DNA from 3 places in the Loigolactobacillus backii genome. Region 3 is predicted to be linked to each of the others. Evidence: riboswitches for the same ligand, from Rfam matches in the RefSeq annotation. Region 3 holds a riboswitch; each other region holds the start of a gene.
The links. A riboswitch is a leader RNA that binds a small molecule or an ion and turns the genes downstream of it on or off. The one in region 3 is predicted to bind thiamine pyrophosphate.
Positions count from the first base shown of each region.

Region 1 (3,281 bases), 1.3 Mb from region 3:
AATCCTGTTGATAGCCAATTTTACAGTGTTAGAAGTTAGGCAACTTCTAATGCTGTTTTTTTATTTGGTTTGGTGCGCATTTGTTGTAGTTTGATCCGTGAAACTAAATGGTGATAGTTGCGAAAACCAAAGGCCGTTCGCTGGATCTGTTTGATCATGCGATTGATGCCTTCAATGGGACCGTTCGAATACTTTGATTCACTGGCATTGAGGATGATCTCTAGGTTTTTCTTGAAAGTGATTAGTGTGGCCTTCATTTTGGGACTGAGTTGCTCATTGTGATATAAATAGATCACGAGCCCATCTTTATCGTAATTTTTTAGACAAGTCATGATGCCTTGCATGATGGTGTAGGTGTTCGCTAACGTTTCATCAAGCTCAAGACCCAACTGAACGCGTTCTTGCTGGGTTACTTGTTGGCGCAGATGGCGATCATAAAATAATTGTTTAACCTCCAGGTCATCACAATGTTTTAAGTACAGTTTCCAAGCGAATTTTAGGATCCGATATTCTTTGGTCCGTTTAGAATATTGTTTCATAAGCTGCACGCGACTTTGGTTGAACGCTCTGGTCATCATGGCGATAATGTGAAACCGATCGACGATGATCTTAGCGTTGGGGAATACGACTTTAACAATGTCTTGGTAGTAACTATTAAGGTCTAAAGTCACGGTTTTAACGCGCTGACGCACGCTGAGCGGAAACTGCTTAAAGTAAGCTATAATGTTTTGTTTCAACCGATCCGGCAGGATCTGTTGAATTTCATGATCACCAGCACCGTTAATACAAATAAAGTGCAGGACACCGCCAACACCACGTACTTCATCCATCGCTAAATGTTCTGGCAGATAGTTGTAATTCCGGCGAAAGAGATCATCATATTTATCTAGGTAGCGACAAACAGTACTGGGTGAGACATTATTGTCACAAGCAATACTCTTTTGGGTCCGATCATCTTGTAAATGCATAAAGATCTTTTGGCGAGTTGCCCGGGAGATATTGCAATATTTATCAACTAGCTCGGTCGTTGCCATCACACTAGTCCCACAGTTTTTACAAAGCAGGCGCTCTTTATGCAGTTCTAGGTACACCGGCTCACTGGCGTTGGCGGCTAGGTAGGTCACCCGGGAAAGGTAGTGACCATTATGATTGAACTGATCAAAGCCACACTGGGGGCAACGTTCAAGGCCGGTCTTGACAGTTGCGCGATAGACTTTAATTCGTCTGTTTTGTTTGTATTCGTAACCATAATCGAAAAAAATGACATTTGGGTCTTTAATACTGAGCGCAAATTTTATATGATTGTCTATAGGGTTCACGGTTTTCTCATATCCTTTCAAATGATACTTGTGGTGGGTAGATTTTTGGATGAGAGCTGTGAGCTCTTTTTCTGCACAAAAATCCTGTTAATAGTTTACCATTTGTAAACTATCAACAGGAAAAAGTATAGAGCCGAATTTTATGGAAAAAAAGCAATTATTTTGGGATAACATTGACTTGATAGCTTTCGTCTCAGTTTGTAACTATGGTAACATGGTTGCTAATTTTACGTTAGCGCTATCATTTACCAAGTGATTTAGGTATACTAATAACAATAAAATAATTCACTAGGGGTGCTTAGTTGCTGAGATGACCGTGGTCAAACCCTTTAAACCTGCTCTAGTTAGGACTAGCGAAGGGAAGTGTACTGGTTATATTTTGTTGTGCCAATGGACAACGTTAACGAGACTCCTAGTGATTTTATGGATGGGAGTCTTTTTTATGCGGCAAACACGGAATCAAAAATTAGTTTTGACAGCGTTGCTAACGGCCATTGCGGTAGTTGGGGGTAATTTATTTGAATTTCCAATTGGACCAGCACGAGTTGCGCCAACACAGCATTTGATTAATTTAATTAGTGGTGTGCTCGTAGGTCCGTACTACGCGGTTGCCCAGGCCTTTTTAACGTCACTATTACGCAACATGCTAGGCACTGGAACCTTGCTGGCCTTCCCTGGTAGTATGATTGGCGCCCTCTGCGTTGGGTACTGTTATCGTTGGTTTAAGAATTTGTTGGCGGCGGCCTTAGGTGAATTAATTGGAACTGGTATTCTGGGTGCACTAGTCGCCTACCCGTTAGCAGCACTTTTTCTAGGCACGACTGGTGCTTTGTGGGTATTCATACCTAGCTTTTTCCTCAGTGCACTTGTTGGTGTAATAGTTGGCTACATTATACTGCGGGCACTTTGGCCAGTACTAAAGGCAAGATTTGCTCGTTAGATTATTTTTCAATTGCGCGTTTATTTAAGAAGTGTTCTGGGTCATTTTTAAACATAATACTGAGAATAATGTTTTCTACGATAATTAAGAGGCAACCTTAATTCTAGGTTTTCGGAAATTAAGGTTGCCTTTTTAGGTACTCTCACTGGAAATAGGAATTTACAAATGGATTCATTTTTTTCTAATGGAAAATAAAAGGACATAAAAAATTTAGCAAAATGACATTCAAATTTAGAATTTCAATTTAAAAATGGATCTGTATTTAATTGAAATTAATTCTTCTTTGTCTAATTGTAGAAATATCCAGAAAATGGTTTTTAGACCGGTTAGTATTTAATTCTGTTGGCCGTGGTTAACCGATTAAAGTTGACAATTAATTATTCAACCTATATAGTTAGTTACATAAGTAGTTAACCAGCTTACCAGTTAATTAAAAGCGAGGTGTGACCGTGGAATTTCATTTTACTAATGAAGAACCAATTTACCGACAAATTGCTGAACAACTTGAGGCTGCTATTTTTACCGGCGCCTTTGCCGAAGGAAGTCAAGTTCCTTCAACAACAGAAATTTCAAAGCAATTTAACGTCAATCCGGCAACTATTTTGAAGGGAATGAATCAATTGGTTGAGAAGGGACTGTTAGAAAAAAGACGGGGGCTGGGAATGTTTGTTACTGCTGGTGCGCATCAACAGCTGCAACAGCAGCGAAGAACCCATTTTTTGCAGCGCGATGTTCACCAGTTTATTACGGCCGCAAAGGCGCTGAATATTACGGCCGAGGAATTAGAGCAAATGATAATGGAGGGATATTCGGATGAGCACACTCAAAGTTGAGCAAATCAGTAAAAGCTTTCACCACCACCAGATTTTAAATCAAGTGTCCTTTGAATTAGGGGCATCTGGTATTTATGGTCTATTGGGACGCAACGGCATGGGTAAAAGTACACTTTTTAAGATTATGACTAATCAAATCTTCGCTGATGCAGGTCAAGTTAAATTTGCAAATATGGATATCCGAAAGCA
Region 1 is NZ_CP014873.1:2,000,728-2,004,008, forward strand. Features, by position in the region: gene AYR53_RS09065 (ISL3 family transposase) at 36-1,319, opposite strand; TPP riboswitch at 1,600-1,698, shown strand; gene thiW (energy coupling factor transporter S component ThiW) at 1,762-2,259, shown strand; gene AYR53_RS09075 (GntR family transcriptional regulator) at 2,709-3,092, shown strand; gene AYR53_RS09080 (ATP-binding cassette domain-containing protein) at 3,073-3,281, shown strand, end outside.
Region 1: linked by a shared signal. The riboswitch ahead of thiW (energy coupling factor transporter S component ThiW) and the one ahead of thiM (hydroxyethylthiazole kinase) in region 3 are both predicted to bind thiamine pyrophosphate.

Region 2 (3,281 bases), 1.1 Mb from region 3:
ATTAGTCGTAAGTGGTTTGGCGAGGATGACACCATTAACCCCGCTAATTACGGCAATTAAAAAACGACTGAGTTGGTTTGCCAATTAAAAAGTGACCCTAAGGCTGAAATAAACAGTCTTAGGGTCACTTTTTAATTGCTTTTATTTATCTGCTTTAAAGAATGTTTTGTACAAGCCGCGAACGGTGTTTTGGGCGTCTTTTTCACGAACACCGAACATAATTGAAACGGGTGAAGCACCGTGGTCAAGCGTAACGATAGAGACCCCCGATTGAGCGATACTATTGGTTGCCTTGGCCATCATTCCAATATGATCTTGAATACCTTCACCGACAATCATAACTAAAGCGTAGTTATGAATGATTCGCAGATCGTCTGGATGAATGGCCTCACGAATATCATGCAGTACTTTTGGTTCGAGCTCAGGTGTCAGCTCACTTTCACGAATGATGACGGTGAGATCATCAATTCCGGAAGGGATATGTTCAAAACTGACGTGATGTTTAGCCAAGATTTGCAAAATAGTTGCAACAAAGCCAACTTGTTTATTCATGAGGTATTTGCGAATATAAATACCTAAAAATCCGGCGTCACTTGCAATTCCAGAAATCGGTTTTTTGGCATCGTAGATTTTACGTGCGGAGATTAGCGTACCAGGTTTTGTTGGCTGATTCGTATTTTTCACGCGGACAGAGATTCCACCTTCAATAGCAGGAATTAATGCTTCATCATGAAAAACAGAGAAGCCAGCGTAAGATAGTTCACGCATTTCACGGAAAGTTAGGTGATCAATTGGTTCAGGATTCGGGACAATGTGGGGATCCGCGGCATAAATTGCGTTAACGTCCGTAAAATTCTCGTACAATTCAGCCTTAAAGGCACGACTGAAAATGGCACCGGTAATATCGGAACCACCACGTGAAAAAGTACAGATATCACCGTTTTCGGTGTAGCCAAAAAATCCGGGAATGACAAGGATTTTTTTACTCTTTTTAAAGGTAGCGAGTTTTGCGTAACTTTCTTCTAGTACTTGGGCATCGCCGGGGTGATCGCTAACAACTAGGCCAGATTCGCTTGGGCTAAGGTAGTGACTAGGCACACCAAGGTGATTTAAAATTGCGGCAATTAATTTGGCGTTATTATCTTCACCAGCCGCTTTAAAAGCATCCAACAAGTAGGCATCATTTTTATAAGTTTGGTTAGGTAAATTTAAGATATGTTCACTAATTGGTTGAAACTCACTTGCGGGTAAGTCAAAGCCGGTGGCAATTTCCTGATAGCGGGCCAAGATTTGTTGCTGAACCTCTGTAACAGGTTCTTTTGCGAGTACCAATTGTGCGTATTTAATTAATAGATCGGTTACTTTTTGGTCACCGGAAAAACGTTTACCAGGCGCCGAAACAATAATTGCCTTTCGTTTACTATCTGCCCGGATGATCTTAATGACTTTTTGGAGCTGCGTACTTGTGGCTAGCGAACTACCCCCAAATTTTGCGACTTTCACAACCAATCCACTTCTTTCCCTAAGGTTAAAATAAAATTAGTATTAGCATAGCAAAAACTCATAAGAAACGCAATTGGGATTAGAATACGATTAGTTATTTTAGTTGACAAATGGCCAGCTAAGCAATATCATAAAAGCGGTTTAATAATTAAATAAAGCAACACCACAGAGGGGAGCCTTTTTGGCTGAGAGTGATTCGTTCAGACCCTTAGAACCTGTTATGTTAGTACATGCGAAGGAATTTGTGGCTAGTTAGTGTTTCCCCTCTTGTGGTTTGTTTTTAGTCTAAGGGAGGATTTTTTTATGTCAGATCGACGGTTACATATTTGGGTAGAAGGTGCAATCATTGCTGCAATGGCGATGGCCTTAGAGTATTTTCCACATTCAATTGGACCTTGGATTAATTTATCGTACGGTGTAATTCCAGTTGCAATTTTTAGCCTGCGGCGCGGGGCCAAAGCGGGACTGGCAACCGGGTTAGTTTGGGGATTGTTAGATTTATTTTTACGTGGCTTTGGTGATGGTGGATTTTTGAACCCACTACAAGGCGTTTTGGAATATCCAGTTGCTTTTAGTGTTGTTGGCCTGATTGGTCTCGGAGCGGCACCACTGCGACGTGCTATTACGGCTCAGGCACATAATCGTATTATCGGTATTGCACTGGGGTACACATTACTAGGCGTAATCGTTAAGTATTTCTGTCATTTCTTGGCCGGTGTCATCTACTGGGGATCATACGCACCTAAAGGAATGAATCCTTGGCTTTATTCCCTGGCCGTTAACGGTGGGAGTGCTTTGGCCAACACAATTCTGTCAGGTGTTTTAATTGTTCTATTAGCCAGAGCTTCGGCACGATTATTTTCACCACGAGATACCTTTAAAGCTTTTACAGGCACTAATTAACAGTTATCGTGGATTCTTTGTAATTATAAAATATTTGAAGACATAAAATTAAGGGATTACAGCAAACGCTAGTGTTTGCTGTAATCCCTTTAATGTACTGCATAAATTATGATTTTCAATCAGATAGCCTAAAAGCCAATTATAATAAGCCTAGTGAACCGACCGCGCCAAGAACAACACCGCCAACGGTTGCAAAAAGCATGATCCAAATAATAACTTTCGTCAACTTTGTAAATGTACTGGTTTCCTTTTTCATTTAGGTTCCACCTCATAGCTTAATTTTACCAACAGTTTAACGTGTTTAACCTTAGAATGCAATGGATTAAAAGAAATTTCGCTTTCGTAGCCAATAGCCCGATAGCCAGCAAATAATCAAGGTGATAAGCATGATTAGGCTAAAGGCGTGGGCTAATGCGGCGCCAGGAAGTCTAACGTTCATCCCGTAAATACCCCCGATTATCGTTGGAATTGTTAAGATGATTGTGATCGATGTTAAAACTTTCATAATAATATTGAGGTTATTGGAGACGACTGAGGATACCATATTATTGTATTCATCGAGAATGGATTTTTGCCGGAAAGTCATCGTTTGGGCCTGGTCGCTTTCAATCATAACGTCTTGGAGTAACGCTGAAAATGGATCACTTTCAAAATAGAATTCGGTTGTTTGTAGTTCATTTAATAAATGTTGATTTCGTTTTAAGGCAATTTGAAATTGAATCAGACTTTTTTGCATGGCAGTTAGTTGATAAAGCTCATTGTTACCACTGGCAACTGATAAAGATTTCTCAAGGTGTGCCATTTCGCTGCCGATTTGTTCTAAGTAACTAACGTAACTATGACAAATATACCATAACAAATGTAACGCAAAATTT
Region 2 is NZ_CP014873.1:2,301,452-2,304,732, reverse strand. Features, by position in the region: gene AYR53_RS10500 (amino acid ABC transporter substrate-binding protein) at 1-60, shown strand, start outside; gene AYR53_RS10495 (aspartate kinase) at 142-1,503, opposite strand; TPP riboswitch at 1,663-1,762, shown strand; gene thiT (energy-coupled thiamine transporter ThiT) at 1,807-2,406, shown strand; gene AYR53_RS13350 (DUF4044 domain-containing protein) at 2,546-2,662, opposite strand; gene AYR53_RS10485 (magnesium transporter CorA family protein) at 2,729-3,281, opposite strand, start outside.
Region 2: linked by a shared signal. The riboswitch ahead of thiT (energy-coupled thiamine transporter ThiT) and the one ahead of thiM (hydroxyethylthiazole kinase) in region 3 are both predicted to bind thiamine pyrophosphate.

Region 3 (3,281 bases):
AAGCGCTAGATCAACGTCGTCATCCACAATAAAGGGAACCTTATAGTTAGCACACAAATCGCGGGCCTGTTGCGCCAAAGCCAATTTAGCAGTAGCAGAGGTTAAACTATTACTTCCTTTTTCTCGGTATTGAAAAGTCGTAATTCCTGCACTTAAGGCCGCTTCAAGTACACCTAACAAGGTTTCACCAGCTGGAATATCCTGGCTACCGGCAACAAAATAGACGGCTAAATCAGTCTTTTGCATCCGTTTGTACCACCTTTCTAAAGGCCCAGTGATTTGTTGGACCGTGACCATGACCAACGTCAATCCCGTCAGCAATGGCCGCCTGAATAAAGGCCTTAGCCAGACGAATAGCCGCCTCAACACTCTTTCCTTTAGCCAATTCGGCCGTAATGCACGATGCAAATGTGTCCCCAGTACCATGTGTATTCTTCGTTGCAATTCGTGGGGTACTTAACCAAAATGAGCGGCCATTCTCCAGTAAAACAAAATCACTGGAAGTTTGGCTATTAGCGCCATGACCACCTTTTACAACCACGTTTTTAGCACCTAATTGTTGTAAAGTGTGGCCAGCAGCCTGCATGTCGGCTTCCGATTCAATCTTTCCACCAGTTAGTGCTTCTGTTTCTGGTAAATTAGGGGTTACAACTGTTGCTAGTGGAATTAATTCATCTCTAACTGTCGCAATCGCGTCATCACTTAGTAAATGAGCGCCACCCTTTGCCACCATGACTGGATCCAACGTGTAAGGGCCAAAATCATAGCGTTGTAAATTCTGGGCAACAGCGTGAACGTGGGCCGCATCAGCCAACATCCCTGTTTTACAAGCCCGAATATTGAGGTCATCCGCTAATGATTTGAATTGCTCGTTAATCAATTTAATGGAAACTGGCTCAAAATCCTGTACACCTAACGTATTTTGGGCCGTTACGGCAACGATAATTGTTGCGGAAAAAACGTGGCGTTCCTGCATTGTTTTGACATCAGCATTAACACCTGCCCCACCACCAGAATCGATTCCGGCAATGGTTGCTGCCTGTGGGTATGAATTCATTGATAAAACCTCCAAATTATTTTAATTCTTGGTACCGAGCAACTTTCTCAATTTCCGCAACGGTAACAGTATGTAATCGATCAATCAGGGCAGTCCGGAAACTATTTGGTAATTCCGCGGTTAATGACTGGGCCGCCAACTCACCCGTTGTGGCGTAAATTTGGCAGGCGGCGGTAACCGCTGAAAAGTCATCAACTGTCTCCGTGGTTAGAGCTAAGAAAGCGGCACAAATACTCGATAATAAATCGCCAGAGCCGGTCATCAAGGGGAAAAGAGCGCTACCGTTTTCAATTAAAGTTAGTCGCTGGCCGTCAGTTACAATATCAGTTGGTCCGGTGATAACAACAACACAATCATAGCGTTGGGCAACTTGCTTGGCCACTTTTTGTAAATCAGCTTCTCCGTGGCCTGCATCTACTCCCTTGGCCTGCCAGGCAACATCCACCAGCGCCGTAATTTCACCTGCGTTACCACGAATCAAGTTAACTGGAAAGGCAGCCAATATTTCCCGGGCAATTTTTTTACGGAAAGCAATAGCACCAACCGCCACTGGATCCAAAACAACTGGCTTATTAGCCAATTGTGCGTAATAACCCACACTATGCATTTGGCCAATTTGTTGTTGCGTCAGCGTTCCTAAATTTAGCGTAATACCATCAGCGGCCGTCACCATCTCTTGGGCCTCGGCCGGTTCTAAAGACATCATCGGTGCCGCACCGATTGCAATCAAACCATTAGCAACATCATTAACGGTTACAAAATTGGCAATTGTAAAAACCAATGGATTTCGCTGCCGTAATTGTTCCAGTAAAGCTAATTTCATTTCAAAAACCTCCAGTAATAATTAACCAAAATAAAAAGCCACCGCTTACTTGCATAAAGTAGGCGCTGACTTGAATTGCTAGCTTCGTCACTTTCCCTACGCAAGTATAAACTTACAGGTTCAAAGGGTCCGTGCCTAAACCACGTCTCAGTTCTTTTCAGAACACCCCTAGTGAATTTATTTAATTGTAACCGTTATAATTGTAACTTGTCAAAAATACTTTAAGCTTCTTGCCAAATGTTGTTTAAAACGTTAGTCTGATCACGATCAGGACCAACAGAGAAGGTTGCGATGTTAACGCCAACCAGCTCTTGAACTCGTTCCACGTAATGGCGGGCAGCCGCTGGTAATTCGGCCAACGTTTTAACACCGGTAATGTCCTCGTCCCAACCGGGCATTTCTTCATAAACTGGCTTACATTTGGCCAATTGCTTTAAACTAGCGGGATAATGATAAATTATTTTACCATCAAGTTCGTAAGCCGTACAAAGCTTAACCGTCTTAAGTCCAGTTAAGACATCAACACAGTTTAAACTAAGATCAGTCAGGCCAGAAACGCGCTTAGCGTGGCGCATGACAACAGAGTCAAACCAACCAATTCTCCGCGGCCGCTTTGTCACAGTTCCGTATTCATGCCCTGCCTCGCGAATAAAGTCGCCAATCTCATCATGTAATTCAGTTGGGAATGGTCCATCACCAACCCGGGAAGTATAGGCCTTACAAACACCAACGGCGCGATTAATCCGCGTTGGCCCAACACCACTACCGACAGTTACCCCACCGGCAACTGGATTTGATGAAGTCACAAAAGGATACGTTCCTTGGTCAATATCTAGCATGACACCCTGGGCGCCTTCAAAAAGAACTTTTTTACCATCATCTAAAGCGTCGTTTAAAACAACTGACGTATCAGTGACGAATTTTTTAAGTCGTTGACCATACGTGTAGAATGGTTCAAAAATATCAGCAAATGCTAATGCTTTTCCACCATAAATTTCTGTAAACTCACGATTCTTAGCTTCTAAATTTGCGGTAAGTTTTTCCTTAAAGACTTCCTTATCGAGCAAATCGACCATCCGAATTCCGACCCGAGCCGCCTTATCCATATAAGCCGGACCAATGCCGCGATTCGTAGTGCCAATCTTTTGATCGCCCTTACTAGCTTCTTGCAAGCGATCTAGTTCGATATGGTAGGGTAAAATTACATGGGCGCGGTCGGAAATCCGTAGATTATCCGCCGTTACCCCGTTCTCAGCTAAGTAGTCCAATTCTGCTACCAAAGACTCTGGATTAACGACAACACCGTTACCGATAACCGAAATTTTGTCTGGGTAGAGAATACCGGATGGAATTAAGCGTAACTTCAAGATTTTGCCTTGCGCGTGAATTGTATGTCCCGCG
Region 3 is NZ_CP014873.1:734,150-737,430, reverse strand. Features, by position in the region: gene thiE (thiamine phosphate synthase) at 1-246, opposite strand, end outside; gene thiD (bifunctional hydroxymethylpyrimidine kinase/phosphomethylpyrimidine kinase) at 233-1,057, opposite strand; gene thiM (hydroxyethylthiazole kinase) at 1,074-1,880, opposite strand; TPP riboswitch at 1,956-2,060, opposite strand; gene AYR53_RS03075 (adenylosuccinate synthase) at 2,102-3,281, opposite strand, start outside.